DNA from 2 places in the Bacillus sp. ISL-75 genome. Region 2 is predicted to be linked to the other one. Evidence: riboswitches for the same ligand, from Rfam matches in the RefSeq annotation. Region 2 holds a riboswitch; the other holds the start of a gene.
What was found. A riboswitch is a leader RNA that binds a small molecule or an ion and turns the genes downstream of it on or off. The one in region 2 is predicted to bind thiamine pyrophosphate.
Positions count from the first base shown of each region.

Region 1: it holds a riboswitch for thiamine pyrophosphate, as region 2 does, so the genes downstream of both, J7E63_RS16935 (ABC transporter substrate-binding protein) here and J7E63_RS26305 (thiamine phosphate synthase) in region 2, are expected to answer to the same signal.

Region 1 covers NZ_JAGGQX010000038.1:217,299-220,378, forward strand. The annotation lists gene J7E63_RS16935 (ABC transporter substrate-binding protein) at 1-938, opposite strand, end outside; TPP riboswitch at 1,085-1,194, opposite strand; gene eat (ethanolamine permease) at 1,513-2,916, opposite strand; gene mdh (malate dehydrogenase) at 3,055-3,080, opposite strand, start outside.
Region 2 covers NZ_JAGGQX010000075.1:581-18,524, reverse strand. The annotation lists gene J7E63_RS26390 (helix-turn-helix domain-containing protein) at 1-139, shown strand, start outside; partial or broken gene zwf (glucose-6-phosphate dehydrogenase) at 273-1,705, opposite strand; gene J7E63_RS26380 (acyl-CoA dehydrogenase family protein) at 1,932-3,161, opposite strand; gene J7E63_RS26375 (cupin domain-containing protein) at 3,180-3,593, opposite strand; gene J7E63_RS26370 (ammonium transporter) at 3,858-5,135, opposite strand; gene J7E63_RS26365 (hypothetical protein) at 5,310-5,684, opposite strand; gene J7E63_RS29905 (nucleotidyl transferase family protein) at 5,678-5,875, opposite strand; gene ssuE (NADPH-dependent FMN reductase) at 6,170-6,697, opposite strand; gene J7E63_RS26355 (cupin domain-containing protein) at 7,050-7,463, shown strand; gene J7E63_RS26350 (heme-dependent oxidative N-demethylase family protein) at 7,596-8,591, shown strand; gene J7E63_RS26345 (dimethylamine monooxygenase subunit DmmA family protein) at 8,599-9,390, shown strand; gene J7E63_RS30385 (PDR/VanB family oxidoreductase) at 9,409-10,365, shown strand; gene J7E63_RS26335 (hypothetical protein) at 10,397-10,957, shown strand; gene J7E63_RS29900 (hypothetical protein) at 10,961-11,131, shown strand; gene J7E63_RS26330 (trimethylamine N-oxide permease) at 11,261-12,874, opposite strand; gene J7E63_RS26325 (winged helix-turn-helix transcriptional regulator) at 13,182-13,547, opposite strand; gene hxlA (3-hexulose-6-phosphate synthase) at 13,695-14,336, shown strand; gene hxlB (6-phospho-3-hexuloisomerase) at 14,355-14,912, shown strand; gene J7E63_RS26310 (IclR family transcriptional regulator) at 15,269-16,039, shown strand; TPP riboswitch at 16,183-16,291, shown strand; gene J7E63_RS26305 (thiamine phosphate synthase) at 16,395-16,880, shown strand; gene J7E63_RS26300 (VOC family protein) at 17,071-17,457, opposite strand; gene J7E63_RS26295 (pyridoxamine 5'-phosphate oxidase family protein) at 17,535-17,944, opposite strand, start outside.

The DNA.
Region 1 (3,080 bases), on a different contig from region 2:
AGAAGCTTATTATCATACATCCATTGGGCATAATTTTCCCAAACCTCTTGCTTTTGAATTCCCCATTCCTTTGCATCATCCTGATATTTTGGAGACAACCATTCTTGACTCTTCTTTACAAGCTTTGGATCTAAATCCGGTGCTGCTTTAATCAGGATATCTGCCGCTTGATCAGGGTTTTTAATGGCAAATTCATACCCCTTGGCAGCGGCATTTACGAACGCCTTAACCGTTTCAGGGTCCTCTTTGATCATTTTCTCGTTTGTTTCTAAAACAGGTGTATAGTAGTCCAGTTTGTCAGAGTAATCTGTTAAGTAAACCATATTAATTTTTTCATTACGAAGCTCTGCTTCTACACCAGTCCACCCATAGTAAATCCAAGCGAAATCGATGTCTCGTTTCACAGCCGTAAAAAAGTCCGTATCACCCATGTTCACGATTTTCACCTTATTGGCATCGGCGTTTTCCTTTTTCATGAGAGAAGTGATGACAGATTTTTCGACTGGCGAGCCCCATCCACCATATGTTTTTCCTTGAAAATCTTTCGGAGATTGAATCTGTTTGCCAGCTGGTGAAGCGAATCCTGATGTATTGTGTTGAATCACTGCAGCGATCGATACGAGTGGTACCCCTTGAATACGTGCCTGGGTAATCGCTTCTTGGTAGCCAACACCAAACTGCGCCTTGCCAGAAGCTACAAGTTGGTCAGCACCGGTCTCACCCGGCATGATAATATCCACATCCAAGCCTTCTTTTTTAAAGAATCCTTTTTCTTTTGCTACATATAATCCAGTATGATTGGTATTTGGCGTCCAATCCAGTACAATCGAGACCTTTTTAAGCGGCTGTTTTTTTTCTTTTGCGTTTTCTGTTTCTTTTTTGCTGCTGCATCCAGTCACTAAAAGGACTGAAAGGACTAGTACTAGCCATTTCTTCATGTAGAATCCCCCATATGTAAAATAAAATCGAAAGTGAAACAAATGAAAGAGAGTGAAACCTAAGTGTTGGTTAGAAGGCAAAAACTTGCTTAAACAAAATAAAGCACCCAGGTAAAGAAACCTGAGTGCATATCAGCAAACAATTAATTGTTTAAGAATATGTTCCCTCCGCCGGTATCAACCAGATCAGGTTCCAAGGGTCATCGTCTCACGGACTAAATCTCAACCGGCACCACCGGTTCCCCCACATTACTCGTATTCCACTTCATATCCTACTATTATATCAGTCAAGGCAGACAATGCCAACTGCTTTTATCTATTTATGCTTGTTAACAAATACTTCCTATCATGAAACATCCAGTTCTCATCTTCTGTTGGCACGTAAACAGAGGTTAATTCACCTGCACGAAATAACTTTGCTAGTTAACCTACGGTGTTACGAGTAAGGAGCTAGTTTCGTTCATGATAACTTATACGAACAGGGGCATTATTTGAGGATCCGTCTATATCCAATCATTTCAACTAATACAAAAAAGATGCCCCACCCCAATGGAACATCTTTTTCTATTGAACGTTATCCTATTTTCTCATCTGTCCCTGTTTCTCCAGAAGTCACATCCTCAATTAAAACAAACTCCTCCGACATTGGACGAAGTTTCTTGGATCCTACTAAGAAATAGTAGACAATCGCCACACCAAAAATCGTCAGAATCACACCCGCCAAAGGCAGCTCCACTCCAAACAATGGAAGAGTTGTCGTTAACACACTGTATTTTACCACGCAGAAGAAAGAGAAAACACCCAATACTAATGCAATCGCCGGTACCACAGGATAGCTTACCTTAAATGGTCTTTCCAAATTCGGCTCCTTTTTCCGCAGCACAAACAACGAAACCATACTTAAGCAGTACATCGTAATCGCACCAAAAACGGATAGGATAATCAATGCATTTGCAAAGTTTGCTGAGCCTGCTGCGATCACTCCAATCGCTCCTGGAACAATCAAGCCCCAATGCGGCACCCCGCGTTTCGAAAGATTAGACAAAAACTTAGGCAGGTATCCTGCACGAGCCAGGGCAAACGTTTGACGGGAATAACCAATAATAATACCGTGCAAGCTGGCAATTAAACCAAATAAACCGATAATGGCAACTGATTTTGGAATAAAGCTGCCTTCTCCATAAATACTTTCCAATGCCTGTGGAAGTGGATAATCCGCCGGTTTACCGGTACCGCCGCCAAGTCCTGCCGTTACGACTAAGGTTAAAATCGTTGCCACACCAAGCGTTAAAATACCGGAAATAAAGCCTTTTGGAATATCCTTCTTCGGGTCGCGCACCTCTTCTGCTGCCATCGCTCCCCCTTCAATCGCAAGGAAGAACCAAATGGCAAATGGAATCGCTGCCAAAACACCGGACCAGCCATGACTAAAAGCCATATCATTAAATATATTGGATGATTGAACATGAGGTAAACCGGCCACATAATAAATCGAGAGACCGATCAGTGCCAATACCGTTGCCACTAACTCAATGATAGCGGCACCTTTTACGCCAATTAGGTTGACCAAAATAAATAAAATAAACATTCCGACCGTTGCATAAACGGGATTAATACTTGGGATTAAGAAATTGATATACGCTCCAACAGAAACCGCAATCGCTGGAGGGGCAAATACGAATTCCAGTAAACAGGCTAAACCTGTTATAAAGCCCATAAACGGCCCCATTGCCTTTCGAGCGTAGGCAGACGGTCCGCCGGCATGAGGGATGGAAGTTGAAAGCTCTGAATAACTAAAAATAAAGGTCGTATAAAAGACAATAATAATCAGTGCGGCAATGCCGAGGCCAATGGTGCCGCCTGATTCAAAACCATAGTTCCAGCCAAAATATTGGCCGGATATGACCATCCCTACAGCAATACCCCAGAGATGAATTGGTTTAAGCGCTTTTTGTAAATGGTTGTTTCCCTGCTCCATATACCCTTCCCCTTTCAAAGTTAATCTCCTGGAAATATTAAAGTAAAACCATATCCCATACACGACTATTTCCAAAACTAGGTGTTACTAGTTTAATATAGAATTGTAGAAGGATTCACAGGATATATTATCCAAATATTATCGTGTCTTCAAAATCGACATAA
Region 2 (17,944 bases):
AAGAGACGGGTCCAACATCTTAGATATCATCTATGACAATGGATACTATGATCAGGCCCATTTCATTAAGGGCTTTAAAAAGTTTATTAATTTAACACCTAAACAATATAAAAAGTTTCTTAATGAAAGCAATGGTTAAATATTTAATTACAAAATTGTTAAAATGGTTGACTCAATGAGACAACCATTTTTTATCACATATTTGAAAGAATTATAAAAGACTAAAAAAGGAGGTAGGCCCTCCCATGCATTACAGTTCCAGCAATCAAAGGCTACCACCATTTAAACCCATCCTCGTGTAATAATTTATCCGACTCATTCGGACCCATTGACCCTGACCTATAGGGATGGAGTGGAAGAAGATTCTCCTCAAATGCCTCCAATACTGGCTGTACCCATTTCCATGATAATTCAACTTCATTCCAATGAGCAAAAAACCTGGCATCACCACGTAATGCATCAAAAAGTAGTAGTTCATATCCTTCCGGTACATCTTGCTGATTGGCTGTAAACTCTACAGTAACTGGCTCAGTTTGATTGGTTATGGGATTTTTCAGATTCAATTGGAACGAAACACCTTCGTGGGGATTAATTTGGATAATTAATAGATTAGGCATCATCATTTCATCAAAGTTAGAATCTTTTAAGGGATTCTTAAATTCAATCACGATGCGTGTCAACTTTTCCTTCATTCGTTTGCCCGTGCGTAGATAGAAAGGTACTCTCATCCAGAAGTCGTCATCTACCCATAAACGAGCTGCAATAAAGGTATCATTGGTTGAAGACTCCTTAATTCCAGGTTCCTCTTTATATCCAATAACTGATTGGTCATGGACCTCACCCCTGATATATTGACCACGAACCATATTAACAGCTACCTCTTTTTTTAGGGTCGGCCTAATTGACTCCATGATTCTTTTCTTTTCAATGGATATCTCTTTAGAAGTACTCTTTCCTGGTAGGCTCATAGTGGTCATTATCAGCAATTGCATCAAGTGATTTTGAAACGAATCGCACCTGCCTGATCATAGTAATCAGCTCTTCCTTCTACCCCAACTGTTTCACTAGCTGTAATTTGAACATTAGCAACGTACTTTTTGTTCAATAAAGTTCGAATAACAGGATTGGCCTGTTCCAATGCCTCGAGGTTTTGAACCATGGGCTTACCTAAATAATGATCAATACGATAAATCTCGTCTTCTTCAAAGCCCTTTTTTAATTTTTCATTTAATTCACGTGCCGATTGTAAATCACGACCAAAAGGCTTTTCGATAATAAGCCTCCGCCAGCCTTTGGTAGAACCTAATCCACTCTCCTTTATATTTTCGGTAATCACATCCACGAATTCTGGAGCAACGGATAGATAGTACATGCGATTTTCAGGTATATTCCTCTGCTTTTCACCTTTCTGGACGGTTGTCAGTAAAGTTTTATACCCTTCCCGTTTGGTTACATCCAGAGTCTGATAGTGAAAAGCACTTAAAAATGCATCTAGCTTTGAAAAGTTTTCACATGAACGCCTAGAGAATTTTATAATAGATTCTTTGACATGAGATTGAAATGCAAAATCACACCATTGCCTTCTTCCTAGACCGACAACGGCAAACTTTTGAGGTATTTTATCATCCAAGAATAAATTAAATAAAGCCGGAAAAATCTTTCTTTTCGCTAAATCACCAGTTGCCCCAAATAATACAAGCGTCATAGAGTCTAATTTCAAAGTTTTTGGGGTATCTCGAGGACACCCTTTTAAATGAATATCCTCTGATATTGTTAATCTACTCATTTCTAGATTTCCTCCTCCACATACTAAGGAATCTTATGAATAATTTTAATTTTTCATACACACCATACGTTTTTCAAATTAAAACACAGGGCCCACTTTTTTATAAAGACAGGCTTCTGTGTTTTTAAAATGATATACTGGTTTTCTACTCAAACCATGGGACTTCAATTAACGTGCGGCCAATCCATTCTCGTAGAATTTCATTGGTAGGTCCCATTAATGCCCCCGCTCGACCATCCCGTAAGTACTTTTCCACTTGCCCGGTGAGATATCCTCGTCCACCCGAAACTTGCAGGGCCTGATTAGTCACCTGAATGACAATATCCGCAGCTTGTGTTTTTAACTCCCAGAGCGGATATAAGCATTTTGATAACTCTTCCTCATTTTTGATACATCGATCCATCGCTTCACTCACACGGAAAAGCATACTCCTAGCACTATCTACTATAATCTGAGATTTTGCTAGTTCATGGCGAATGACCTGATACCCAGCTACTGCTTTTCCAGTGTCTTTATGCACTTTTTTCTTTGCACTGTCAATAGCTGCGTTAATGGCTCCTTGAGAAATCCCGATCCAGCAAGCACTCGTTCCTAACAAAAATAACGGATCAATCACATTATCGTTATATCTGTTCATTCCCCCTTCATCCCCAACTCGATTTTCCACAGGGACCATAACATTCTTAAATTTCATTGGACCACTGGAATTCCCACGCAGCCCCATGGCGGAAAATGGGAAGGATTCAACACCATCTTGATAATCCTCCACTAACAAAAACATCAGCTTATCCGATTTCGTACTGTCTGGTGAATTGGTACAAACGATATACCAGTCTGCTTCACCAGCGCTTGTCACAAATGATTTGTCCGCATTCAACAGGTACCCTCCATCTACTCGAGGGGCTTCACTTACCACATTCCAAAAGTGACTTCCTGTGTCTGGCTCACTAAACGCTAGCCCGCCAATCTTCCCTTCCAATACAGCCGGGATCAAACGTTGACGTTGTTCTTCAGTTCCTGCAGAATACAATGTATGTACCGCAGCTGTATGCATTACCCAACACATAGTAGAAGAAGCACAATATTGGGCAAACGTTTCGGCTAATACGGCAAAACCAGTTAAGCCATAACCTGCTCCCCCCGCTTCAACTGGGAGAGTAAATGCACCATAACCCGATTTCGCGATTGCCTGAAGACTTTGACGAGGGTACATTCCTTCTTGATCTGAAATGGAAGCACGAGGTAATAGTTCACTTTTTCCAATCAAATGCGCTTTATTTTGAAGTTCTTCAAAACCGATAGGACATGACCACCAATCCGGTACCTTCATTACACCTTCATCTACAACAACATTCGTATCCGTCAATGTATTCATTCCCTTCCAAATTTTAACTTACATAAAAGCAGGTTCAGGTAATCTGTGTCCGGTATAAATGGCTTCCCCATCACTTTCTTTATCAAAAATAACCGTTGTTTCAGGCGTAAAAATTAAGACATCTCCTGCTTCGGCCACATGCTTTTCGCCCTTGTCATCACGGACAACGATCTTCCCTTTTAAAATCACCTTCACCTCTAAATACGTATAGGTAAATTCAAAATCTTCCGAAGGCTTCATAGAAAAGTAACCCATGGATAAAGCATTTTCTTTTGAACAAATTGGTACATCAATAATTTGGCTTTTTAATGCGGGGATTCCCAGTAGTCCGTTCAGTTCTTTTTTTTCATAAGTACGGGCTTTGATTAATTGAACACCTGGCTTTTGGCTTAAGTAATTGAATTCCGTTTTTGTCAACGTTTTTTCATTCATCCTCTTCACCTCATAATGGATATATTTAATACACCCCTATCATGACATAAAAAAAATTCCGCTCCAACAGAGTTTTCTCAATTTTCAGGAAAATGTCTGTTTTCATGTAAGGAAACATAACATAAAAGATAAATTATTTTGTTTCTTTAGAATAAAAGCTTTTCTTGTCAGAGCATTTAACTAATCTTACAAAAAAAGCCGGCCCAAAAATCCAAGTCGGATTTCAGACCGGCTCCTTCCTTTCCACTTTGATAGAATAAAATTCTATGAAAGGATTTCCTTCTTTGGAGTACTTATGGTATTCAAATCAGGTGCTATGCTAATATTCGTATATGCTTGCTCTTCATGAAAACTTAAATCCAAACCAAGCAGCTCTTCTTCTTCTTTTACACGTAACGGTGTAAATATGCTGATCACTTTCAAAACAACCAAAGTTCCTACTGATGCTAAAAGAATCGCTACAGCTACACCAACACATTGATGAAGAAGCTGTTCTGGGTTACCATATAACAACCCATTATTCCCGGCTGCGTTCACATCCTTTGTTGCAAAAATACCTGTTGCAAGAGCTCCCCAAATACCAGCCATTCCATGCACACCAAATGCATCCAATGTATCATCATACTTTAAACGAGCCTTTAAGAAGAAAATACTAAAATAGCAAACAGGTGCAGCAAGTATACCAATTATTAACGCGGACGGAATCGTTACATACGCGGCGGCCGGAGTAATCGCCACCAGTCCGGAAATGGCCCCAGTAACTGTCCCAATTAGAGTCGGGCGTTTGCGTAATTTCCATTCTATCAGAAGCCAGCTTATTCCAGCTGCGGCCGCGGCTATATGGGTAGTTGCAAAGGCAAGCGATGTGATAGAGCCGGAAGCCAGTGCGCTTCCACCATTAAAACCGAACCAGCCAAACCATAGAGTAGTAGCCCCGAATAAGAAGAGCACAATATTGTGTGGTTTGTGTTCATGTGAAAGATATCCTTTTCTTGGTCCGATCATTAAAGCCGCTACAAGTGCACTAACACCTGACAGAATGTGAACAACTGTACCACCTGCAAAATCAAGCTCTCCCATCTTGTATAGCCAGCCGCCTCCCCAAACCCAGTGGGCCATTGGAGCGTAAACAATCGTAGGCCAAAGGGCAGCGAATATCACCCATGCGGAAAATGAAATCCGCCCTGCTATCCCACCGGAGATAATAGCTACGGTAATAGCCGCATAGGCAATTTGTAGCATAGCAAACAGATAATGCGGGATTGTTAATATGCCAAGCGCCGGTTCTCCCCCAACATCTTTAAAACCGAGGAAATCAAGACCACCGATTAAACCTCCAATATCGGTGCCATAGCTCAAGGTATATCCCCATAAAACCCAAACAACACTAACAATTAAAAGACTTACAAAACTATGCATCATGGTCGATATGACATTCCGTTCACTGACCAGCCCCCCATAGAAGAGTGCCAAACCTGGAACATGCATGAAAATAACAAGAGCTGTCGCAACAATCATCCACGCCGTATCTCCAGTATCAATTTTCGGCCCTGGTCCGGCAGCAAAAGCATTTAATGGAAAACTAAAAATGAGTGCCATGATGAAAATAAATAAATAATTCCTTTTTTTCAACAATTTAAGCATATATTGCCCCTCCCTTTAATACATGACAGATTTATTTTTTAATGGAATTCTAGAGAAATAGAATGGTGATATCTATAAATAGTTACCACCTGCCAAATCTGGAGATAACCTCTTCCAACCCAATAGCTGTTCGGCTTGACTAATCATTCCTTCCATAATTAGTAAACGTATTCTACTAGAAGAAATAATCTCTCCCGAACTACAACGAATGGGTTCCAAAACTTGGACAGAGAAATGTTTACGTAAAGTATTTACATCTCCCTCTCGATTCTTACCAAACTGAAAATCTTGTCCCTCCCATATTTCTAATGGATTTAAATCAGCAAGTTCTGTTAGGAAGGAATGAACTTCTCTTCCCATAAAATTAGCGTTGAAAGGTGCTACAATGACATAATCGACACCAAGCAGTCTTAGCCATTTTATTTTTTCAGCTAAAGGTGTTAACAAAAGAGTCTCTTTTTAAAATAAACCTGGGGCGGCGGATCAAACGTATAAACAACCAGAGGTACATTAAACTTTCTTGCACGCATTTTCGCTCCTATGATCAGCGTCTGATGTCCTTTGTGGACTCCATCAAGCGCTCCTATCGTCAATACTGAAGCGGTAAGTTTTAACGTCTTATCTTTAAGTACTCGCAATTCCATCCATCCTTTTCATTCTAGTAGCCCCATTCACCAGTCTACCCGTTCAAACCCATCACCTCTTAATGTCAATAAATATTACATCACTAACCATTTATCTTACGATTACTCATATAATCACATAAGTTGCTAGAAAATCCTACTTTATTTTCCCGAATATTGAGAAAATAACGAATTCAATGTTATGTATTCTAACATTTGATTATATAGAAGTTTGATAAGTTAGTGAGTTGTGCCAACAAACGAGTATCTGGAGAAAGGCTGCTTAACCATACAATTACTTTTGTACCTTTATATAGTTATCCCTATAAGTTGATTAAGTGAATGATCTAAACGATTATTAATTTCTTGAGCGATTTCCGTCTTTCCATATTCGTTCAAGCCTACTTGGGTATCTTGGATAAAAACTCCTTTTCCTATTATTGTAGCTCCAAGGATAGAGAGCACCGGTTTAAGTGCATATTCTAGCATTAGTAGATGGACTGCCGTTCCGCCAATTGCAATTGGTAAAATGACCTTATTAACGAATACTTCTTGTGGCAGTAAATCCAGATAAGCTTTCAGAATCCCACTAAATGAAGCTTTATATACCGGTGTGGCAATAATAATAGCCTCAGCTTGTTCGACTAATAGATTTGCTTTTTGTATTTCATTACTATCAAATCGGGCATGTAATAAATCCTCTGCTGGAAACTGGCACACTTGAATGGTTTGTACCTGGAGCACTCTTTGTTCTAAAACCGTGTGGACATAATCTAAAACTCCATTTAACCGTGAAAATCGTGATGGGCTTCCTGAAATAATGACCACTTTTTTCATTAGATCCTCTCCTCTTTTCCCATTTTTTAATGAGCTAATATTCACACAGGTTATAAAATAAATAAACAGACTTTTCCTAAATAGTAGGATGATATGAAATTGTACGTTACAAAATCTTACAATCTCCGTTTTTTTTTAAATAGAAGATCACTAAAAGTGCATTCTGTGTTAGATATATTGACATATAATTCAAAATTATCCCAATAATCAAGAAAATCAAGTGGGTTTTTCATGGTGAATATGTAATTATATTTTTATTCCAATCAATAAAGCTTTTTAAAAAGAATGACACCGAAGGCAAGTATGACAACATTTAAATCTTTATGGAAAAAATTTTTTCGAGGTGAAGAAAATGAGTGAAAAAACAGTAACAAAAGAGAAATTCCATTATTTAAGCGCGAAGCCAGGTGTCCAGCTAATCAAAGCAGGTACTTTTGAAAAAAAAGAGCTGAACGGACTACTGGGAATTCCAGCATTAAAAAGCCAAATTATTGATGTACCAATTTGTTCAAAAGAAAATGCCTTATCCATGGGTTACTTTTCTATGCAACCTTCGGAAGATTTTGAATTCACCTATACCTATTTGGAAGAAAAGGTCATAATACACGGAAAAATTGTTGTACGCGACGATCAAGGGATAAAATATGTGGCAGAAGCTGGGGACGTATTAATCTTTACTCCTGAAACAACGGTTATTTTTGATAAAGAAAGTGATGGGGAAGCCATTTATACTGGTCATCGTTTACCAGAACCTGCTTTTATGTAAGATCAAAATATTATAGTAAAAACTAGGTCAAATACTAAGATTCAGTAAGAAAAACGAGCATTCTAGGTCAGGTATTCCCGCTTAGAATGCTCATTCTATATAAACCAATCTATCTGTCAGGAGGGATAAGTAATGTCCATTTATGATAACCCAATAGATTTAAGAAAAAAAATGAGAAATCAATCTATCCTGGAACACTTCCCCTTCCCTTTTAAAGGAGACTCATATCGATATTCCAATAATTCTGAAGCACTGGATCCACCTTTTTTACTTGAGATTACTCCAGAATATTGTGAAGAGATAAAACTTAAGCGACAAATTTTAAATACTAAAAAAGACCAGGCATATCAGTCTTTTTCACACTCGTTAGAAGCACAATGGGAAATTTTAGAGATGATTTTGAACGAATTAACCACATTATACCCTAACAATTTCAGTATAGAGAAAAATAATAATTGCTGGACGTTTTATAATCGATTATTAGATGAAAACCATACTTTTATTTTTGGGGATTCCTCCAGCTTGCCGTATGAGCCATTAGACTTTATCGGCTGTCATGTTCAAGAAGATTTGATTTATATTGCCCAAAGAGATGGTGATCTTTATATGGATGCTGGGCAGCTATGTTTCCCAGCAAACTGGTCAATCGCATTTAATCTTGGTATGAGTTATACAGAATTTCATTCACCAGTACCGCACTTTTCAGATAGCGGCTTAGCAGAAAAAGTGCGTAATTTTCTTTTAAGAATGGAAGCAGGCAACCCTTGGACCCGATTGAACTGGACCTTAACAGTCGATCCCATCCTAGATACATTCCCTGAAAATTTTGATGAATGGGGAGTTAAAAAAGAAAACTTAACTACTGAAAATATTGGTCAGCTCGTTCACTTAAGAGTGGAAGATCAAAGATTATTCCGTCTCCCAAGAAGTAATGGGATTTTATTCAGCATTCACACCCATTTACGATCAGTGAACCAGCTAAGTGAAAATGAAAAATGGATCAATCGCTTTTATCGTGTCTTAAGCGATTTACCTGACTATATCTCTCAATACAAAGGATTTATTAGCTACAAAAATCAACTTATTGAATATTTAGAACAGACCTTACAGGTAAAACAGGGGGAATAAAGTGAACATGATCCAGTATCAGTTTTCTCTTGAAGAGAGGTTATATGAAAATGTGTATTCAACGGAAGTAAAGCTGCTAGATGGGGCGTTCCCTCAAAAAGTTGGCATTTTAAAAAACACTCAAGAATGGAATGGAGCTGAATTTATTCAGCTCCGTAGTCATTATGTAGAAATTTCAAAAGATCAAAATTTATACCGGCTTTTTTACCATGAACCAACTAAACAACAAATGGACTCTTCAACAACAAGTGAATCGTTTATGGGGCTTGAATCATTAAATCATACAATTTCAAAGCTTGCGTCTATGACAAATAAAGTCTTGTTATTTATTGATGAAGCAACTTTATTTGATAGTTTAGCAATAATTTATTATTTAAACTTAAGTAAAATTGAAATGTTCCTCTATATAAATTTAAATCGAACCCATTTAGAAAAAAAGTGGTTCCTTCAAAAAATTCTTCCTAATCGTATTCATATTGTATCATCATTTACCGAACAAGAGATTTCCCCTATCCTTCAAGTCCAAGTGATGGGTACGAAACTTTATATTGCTGGTCAATGGTCCATGATGAACAAAGTGAAGGAGATGGCTTATCAAGAAGGATTTACGGATGAGGAAATCCTATTCAACGGAATTGGACCGAAAGATGAGTGGGTATTTTGTGTGAAGTGTTATCAAATAAACAGAAAAGTGGATGTCGGGCATGATTTTGTTTGCGAACATTGCAGTGCTACTCTGGATGTTTCTGTTCACTACTCAAAAAGACTTGATGCATATCTCGGATATTTAAAAATTTAACATGAAGGAGGAAATAAAGTGGCTACTCAAACAATTGATGTTATTGTAGATGAGATTAATCTTGAATCACCAACGGTTAAAAGTTTCAGCCTGGTAACGGCAAACGGTTCACCGCTGCCACGATTTAGTGGAGGATCTCATATCACCACCTATTTAATGACTGAACAAGGTCTGATTGAGCGCCACTATTCGCTGACAACTGACTCTGATATCACTTCCCACTTTCAAATTGCGATTCGACGTAGTGAACAGTCGAAAGGAGGTTCTATTTATTGGCACGATCAAGTAGAAATTGGAGATAAGCTTCATATTAGCTATCCCAAAAACCACTTTCCCCTAAGTTTCCGTGCCAAACATCATGTCTTCTTTGCTGCAGGAATCGGAATTACACCTTTTTTAGCAATGGCAGCGGACTTAAAAAGGAAAGGAATGACCTTTGAGTTGCATTATGCAGCTCCTTCAAGGGAATTGTGTGCCTTTCATGATTTCTTAGCTAATACTTATCCAGACGAAACTCATTTCTATTTTTCAAAAGATAGGAAGAAAATGACTACTGACCTTATGAAAAATAAACCAGTGGGAACACATGTCTACTTTTGCGGTTCAGAGTCAATGATGAAAGAATATGCCAATGCAGCAAAAACATATGGATATCCCGAAAATAGCATTCACTTTGAACTCTTTACCCCCCCTGATTTTGGTCCACAGCACGATTTTCAGGTGAAGTTAAATAAAAGCAATCAAATACTGACTGTAACGAAGGAAGAAAGTTTGTTGGAAACCCTCCTTAAACATAATATTCAAGCTCCGTATTCATGTAAAATCGGCGGATGCGGCAGTTGCCAAATCGATGTACTCGCTGGGGATATTGACCACAGAGACTTCTTTCTGTCTGATTCTGATAAAAAGGAAGGGAATGTCATATTGCCTTGTGTATCAAGGGCTAAACATGGTTGTCTTGTTTTAGACTTATAGATAAAGTGAAAATAAAAAGGGGCTATAAGAAATGCACACTACATCTGTCGTTCAAACGAATGATTTCGATATTATGATTAATGGTGTAAAGAGCACTCTCATGGATATATTTCCTGGATTTAATGAACAGGATCGCCTAGGAATTGTGGTTCGCCAATCAGGTGGGAGTGCTGGGGCAAGCGCTCTCCTTATGGCTGCCATAACGAAATTTTATGATTTCCATCGCCCATTGCTTGGAAACGAACCTGGAAAACTCCGAATCTATCCCGAATTTTTTATTTTCCATGTAGGGAAACAACATATGGACCATTACTGGATGGATGTGTGGACGCCCAATAAGGAAGTGATTATAGAGGATGATCCCGAACAAATTCTTGAAGCCGTTAATGACCGTCATATAACTAGGTTGCTCGTCGAAGACATTGCACCTTCTCGAGCTACATTTTTACCTGAAACAATCAGCAGCGCCAAACTACGGATAAAAAGCGCCATCGCTTACTCTCCTACTGGGAGAGTTCAAAATCATGACGTTTATATTAAAAGCTGCCCGGCTGCAGAAGGCTATGTCTTTTCTTCGTTTAAAAGATCCTGAGAGATGTTTGAACCGGATCAATACGGCCAGCTGATTGATTATCGAAAGACACTAATGGTCGCCGGTCGGGCGGTCGAAACATATCGCAAGATTGAAATAACAGAAGCTTTTCAAATGGTCACTCATTCAATTGCCCCATCGCCTACGACAAGTCTATATATCTCTATGGCATAGAAACCTATGCATAAAGTGTCCCTGATTTACCATTAGGGACTTTTCACTTTCTCTATAAAAATGCAAATGAGATTTCAAATATGAAATCTCGTTTACATTCTTCTAGCCAGAACTTATCAATCTGATTGTTTAATGATAGACAGCTATTTCATGAGCGATCACGATGAACAAAATCGCAGCAATGATGGTTACGTATGGCCAAATGCCAGCCCTCTTTACTACCGAAGGATTCTTCATATCCATATCCTCCAGCATTCTTTCAGGAAACTTCCCTTTGTCGGTTACGTAATGCCTAAATAGAAACACTGGAATAATAAGAGAGGCACATATTAAACCTGTCCATAATGTACCTTCGCCCCATATATCCGCTCCCATTCCGACAAAGATAAGATTGACAAAAGCGAAGACAATATTTGTGACTAAAAGCCACATAGGCACTTTATATGGACGGGACGAATTTGGACGGTCAAGCCTATGAATCCATCCAGCATTCAAATTGAGAAAGTTAAAGATGATATAATTTACATTTGCTATTGCAAGTATAAATGTATAATCCGACAGCAAAAGCAAAATAATATTGAAAGTTAAATCCGTCCACATCGCTTTAGTCGGGGCACCATTTTTATTAACATAGGATAGGTACTTGGGGAACCATCCATCAACTGAAGCCTGGTATAATGTTCGGGATGAACCGGCCATTGCGGTCATAATCGCTAATACTAATGAGAGGATTAACAATAGGACGAAAAGACCTTCGATGATAACACCTCCACCCAGCATATGTGCCATCGCCTTACTAACACCCGCACCACTTGCAACATCCGGATCGAGCAGCCCTTTAAGCCCTAAAGTATCTTGAAATACAAAAGGCACCAGTGTAAAGATAACGATGCAAAGTAAGCCCGAAGCAAAGATTGATTTATAGGTGTCTTTCTGCGGGTTCTTTAATTCACTTGTATAACACACGGCTGTTTCGAATCCATACGTAGACCAAGCGGCTAAAAACATTCCTCCAAACATTAATGTCCATCCTCCCATATCCCAGGAACCTGACAATGGATGAAGAGGAAATAAGTTATGGATTGAAACTCCATGGGTAAATAATGGGATGATTCCAACTAATAGTAACGGTAAAAGGGCAGCGATTGCCAGTACTTTTTGTAGACGTGCAGCAGAGAGGGCTCCTCGATGTTGGATGGCAAAAATCAGTAAAAGAAAAGCAGCACTTATCATAAAGCTGGCATTAATACGTAAGGACAGACCCTGCTTGATCCAATCCAAATTTAATAGGGTAAGCTGCCATGTCGTTATGGCAGAATCGGAAAAAAAGATACTTAATACGTACCCTGATGCCAGCTGCGTTCCAAGAGCTAATACGGGGGACCATGCGACCCAATTGCACCATACCGATAAAGGAGCAATTAGTTTTGAATAACGAATCCACGCCATGGCACCATATACGGATGCTCCCCCGGATTTATTTGGAAACATGCCTGCAATTTCGGCATAAGTGAATGCCTGAAGAAAACCCATCAAGATCGATAATGCCCAAACTACCCAAGAGATATTCCCAACAGTAGCTGCGATAGCACCAATAGAGAATAATACTAAGGCAGGGACTCCACTGGCAAACCAAAACGCATCCTTCCAAGTAATCTCTCTCTTCAGTTCTCCAGTCGTACCTAGTGAGCTTTCCACATGCGTACTCGATGAATCTACTACCATTTCTCTTTCAGCACTCATAAGCAACATACCTCCCACTCCACTGCTTTTCCTCTCATACTCTCACCTCAAATGGATTTATTATTTAATACTCCCCTATCTTTACATAAAAAAAGATAGGCTCCAATTAAGTTTTCTCAATTTTCAGGAAAATCAACGTTTTTGTGTGAGGAAAGATTACAATGAGAATTATTCCTAAGAAAAATTCATTTCTTACAATGAAGATAGTTAAAAAGAAACGACTACTTTAGGTATGATAGTAATCACACAAAAAAAGAGCACAATGTAATCGATGATCCTTTTACATTGCACTCTTATTTCTAATTGATTATTTAATCGCATCTTCTAAGAACTTGGTATGTTCCAAATATTTTAAACGATAGTTTTTCCCCCATTCATACATGGATTCCAGGATCGGCATTAAGGACTGCCCTAGTTCAGTTAGGGAATATTCTACCTTTGGCGGAACCACAGGATAAACTTTACGGTTTATAATTAGATCTTCCTCTAGTTCACGCAATTGATTGACAAGCATTCTTTGTGTTATGTCTGGAATGATTGATTTTAATTGATTAAAACGCAGCACTCCATGCTTTCCTAAATGCCACATAATCAGCATTTTCCACTTTCCGCCGATGACATTTAAGGTTAATTCCTTTTCACAGTTAAACGTTTTTTCATCAAAACGACTCAATATCCTCACCCCATTTTAAATACACTCTAAACCTACGGTATATTTTTCTACACTATATGATTTTAAAGTGCGTACTTTTTTTTTAGAATATTTAAAATATAATTGAAATTGTAAGAAAACTCAATACATTTATTAGGAGGAATAAACATGGAATTACAATTAGCACTAGATTTGGTCAATATTGAAGAGGCAAAACAAGTAGTAAACGAGGTTCAGGACTACATTGATATTGTAGAGATTGGAACTCCAGTTGTGATTAATGAAGGACTTCATGCCGTAAAAGCAATTAAAGAAGCTTTCCCCTCTTTAGTTGTTCTTGCCGATTTGAAAGTGATGGACGCTGGTGGATACGAAGTGATGAAAGCATCCGAAGCAGGAGCGGGGATCGTCACGGTTTTAGGGGCGACAGATGACGCAACCATTATTGGTGCGGTAGAAGAAGCAAAGAAACAAGGATCAAAAATTCTGGTAGATATGATTAATGTTAAAGATATTGAACAGCGCGCAAAAGAGGTCGATGCCCTCGGTGTTGACTACATATGTGTTCATACTGGATATGACCTTCAAGCTGCAGGTGAAAATTCATTTGAACAGTTGAGAACAATTAAACGTGTCGTTAAAAATGCAAAGACCGCTGTTGCAGGTGGAATTAAATTAGAGACACTTCCAGAAGTGATTGAGGCACAACCAGACTTAATTATCGTAGGAGGTGGCATCACTGGTCAAAAAGATAAAAAAGTTGTTGCTTCCGAAATGCAGAAACTAATTAAACAAGAAGCACTTGTTTAAGGTAAGGATGTCATTGCAATGGAAACCACTTACTATTTAACAAAGGTGATTGAAGAGCTTACTTATTCTTCCCTTCAAATATCTGATTTTGAAGCCGAACAATTAGTCAATTCTATATCAACATCATCAAAAGTCTTTGTAGCTGGTGCAGGAAGATCCGGACTAATGGCCAAGTCCTTTGCCATGCGAATGATGCACATGGGGATTGATGCCTATGTAGTCGGAGAAACGGTGACTCCAAATATCGGAAATAGGGATTTACTCATCATCTGCTCTGGTTCCGGTGAAACGAGAGGATTGGTTTCCATGGCAGAAAAAGCGAATAACATTGGAGCTAAGGTAGCGCTTGTAACGATTTCTCCTGATTCTACCATTGGCAAGCTAGTTGACATGACTGTTCAGATACCTGGCTCACCGAAAGATAAAGAAACCAGTCAATATCACACGATTCAGCCGATGGGTTCCCTGTTTGAACAAACGTTATTATTATTTTTTGATGCTTTAATCCTAAGATATATGGATATTAAGCATTTAGATTCGACAACTATGTTTAGTAGACATGCAAATCTAGAATAATATTATAGTATTTTCTATAGTAACTTAACACTACAAAGAAAGATAAGGGGCTCACCTCCTCTTTCTTTGTTTGTTTGTTAGTAGTTCTACTTTATAGAATGGCGGTAGGACTTTTACCTTACATTCGGGAAGGAAAGCTACTTCATTCCCCTGACATCCAGTCTGAATCTATTTCCCCTTTGTCTATCTCCAGATTTTTTACAACAAAAATTATAATTTTTGGGTTATTTTTTGGGAAGTTGTTTTACATCAATAAAAAATGGTTGTTAAATTATGTTACATAACTATTCAAAATATTGTCAAAGGATTTTACTATTATGATTGTGTAAAAGTTGCTACACAGGAGGATGATTGGAATGTCCGGAGTAATACATAAATCAATGTTGCTTCTAACTCTATTAGAGCCAAATGGCGAAAAAGAAGATTGGAGTACAACCGAAATAAGCCGAGAATTAAAGATCCCGGTACAGACGGTACACAGATTACTTAACTGTTTGTGCGAAGTTGGCTTTGTTGTTCAAGATAGAGAAACACGAAGATTTCGTCTCGGGACTAAAATAATGGAATTAGGTTTCTCCATTAGAGAAAACATGTCCGTTCGTAATGCTTCTTTACCTTTTTTAATCAAATTATCGAATGAAACGAAAGAAAATGTGAGATTGTCAATCGCTGAAGGATCCGAAGGGGTAGTAATCGAATCTGTTAATTCAGTAAATCCCATCTATAATTTTAATACAGGTGTGGAGTGTATACGTCTACCTCTATCCATTGATGCCGCCAACAAGGTGATTTTAGCTAATTTAAGTTTTAGGCTGAGGGACAAAATTATCACAGAACTAACTGAAAAGGATATAGTTAAGGACAGGACTGATTTAGAAGAAGAATTAAGATTAATCAAACAACATGGTTTTTCCATAACACCTGGTGAAAAGACTACGGGACTAACAAATATTGCAGCTCCAATTTTTTCATGGGATAACACTGTAGCTGCATCCATTAGTCTATCTATCAATTCGGCAAGTCAAAATAATCAATTGAATAAAATAATTGATTCACTTTTAAAATATGCAAATGCCATTTCAGAAGAACTAGGATGGAGAATAGGCATGATAAAAGCTTTAAGATAATATTGTTCTAAAAACGAATTTTTTAATAAATAGTCAGTCATACTTATCTACTATTCATCTAAGGTATTAATAATTATTCGACATTTCTTACAATGGTGATAGTATTATACATGCAGGTAATTATTACAAATTAATATAGAAAACAAATCCTCTAGAGGTGCCTTTTTAAAGGGCTGAGATTGAAGTGCTACTTCGGGACTCTATGAACCTGATCTGGTTAATACCAGCGTAGGGAAGTGGAAAACGGGATATTTGAGTGCGCACGCATATCATTTCAAATTATCAAACCACTTTCTTACATGGAAAGTGTTTTTTTTGTTTTTCACTTGTTTCAATTAGCGAAATTTTTTAAGGGGTGACGCGAATTTTAACGAAAGCTAAAGAGTTACATATTATTTCAAACGGTAAGATGCCAATCGAGCAGTTACGGGAGATTTTAATCGATATACACCCCTATGTAACGTCGATTCACTTACGGGAAAAGCAAAAAACAGCAAGGGAACTTTTTCAAGCGGTGGATTTGCTTTCCAAAGATATCCCCCTATCAAAAATAATCATTAATGACCGGGGGGATGTCGCTTTCGCTACAAGGGTGTCAGGGGTCCAATTAGCCTTTCATAGTTTAGAGTCAGCAATAGTAAAAAAAGCGTTTCCGGAGTTAAGGGTGGGAAGTTCCATTCACTCTTATCATGAAGGTGAAAAAGCTCTCCAGGACGGTACGGATTACGTGTTGTTCGGCCACGTCTACCCTTCCCAATCTAAACCAGGATGGACAAAGGCAATTTCTGTTCCCATGGAGGTTCCTGAGTTGTTGTACCATAGCCACGGACTCCTTCACTAATTCCCAGATTTGATAGACAACAGCTTCTTTATATGGGGAAGTTCATATTCTTCAATTTTTATTCTCACGTTAATTCCTCCTTTTTCTCGTATAAAATTATTCTAGTAATTCGTATCGGTAGCAACACAAATAACTCCGTTCGAATAAATTGAAGCGGAGTTACTATAAGTTTTGAAAAATCCCTAATTAATTACAGCATTTTATATATTTCAATAAGGTTCCTATCTGGGTCTCGAAAATGTGCAATACGTGATCTCCATTCTTTACGATCGTGTGGTTTAGTAATAAATTCAATCCCATTTTCTCTTAAACGGTTATAAGTCTTATCAACATCTTCTACTTCAAATTGAAGTAGAAATTTTGATTGAGATTCCCCTTCTAAAAATTTATTTTCCTCTCCGACCACTTCTTCCATGGCTTTTCGGGATAAAAGCTCGATTTTCATTTCTCCATTATTGAAAAGTGCATATTCCATTTCTTCTTCATACCAACTTATTGGAAGTCCTAATAAATCTTTGTAAAAATTGGAGCTTTTTTTAAAATCATTAACCAACAGTCTAATTTGTAATAACTTCAATTCAAACCCCTCCTTAATGTTGAGTAGTACGTCCCGATGTTAAACTAAATAACATCTTCTGATTAACTTCAATTTACTTACGAATAATCCCTTCTCTTATTCAAGAAAATGGCCCTAAACATAAAGAAAAAGCACAATTCTTGTTTCAGAATTGCGCCCGATAAATGAATATTATTTTTAATCTTCTTTACTTTGTTTTGCTTTAAAGAAATTCCCCCCTTTTGTTTTTCATCATCAGTTCCCCAATATATTTTTTTGTCCATCTTTTCTAGTTTTGGGATATGTTTTGAACAGTGAATATAGGCTTCATCAACTTTGATAAGAACCCAACGTTCGGGTCTATTTCCTTCTTTTTCTTTAATATCCTTCTTTATCTTTTCTGTCATTTTTAGTGATGATAATTGTCCATTCTCTAGAATAGAAGCTTTACCATTAACATGTAACCCAATGCAATACTCAAAAAAATCTATAAACATTAATCCGATAT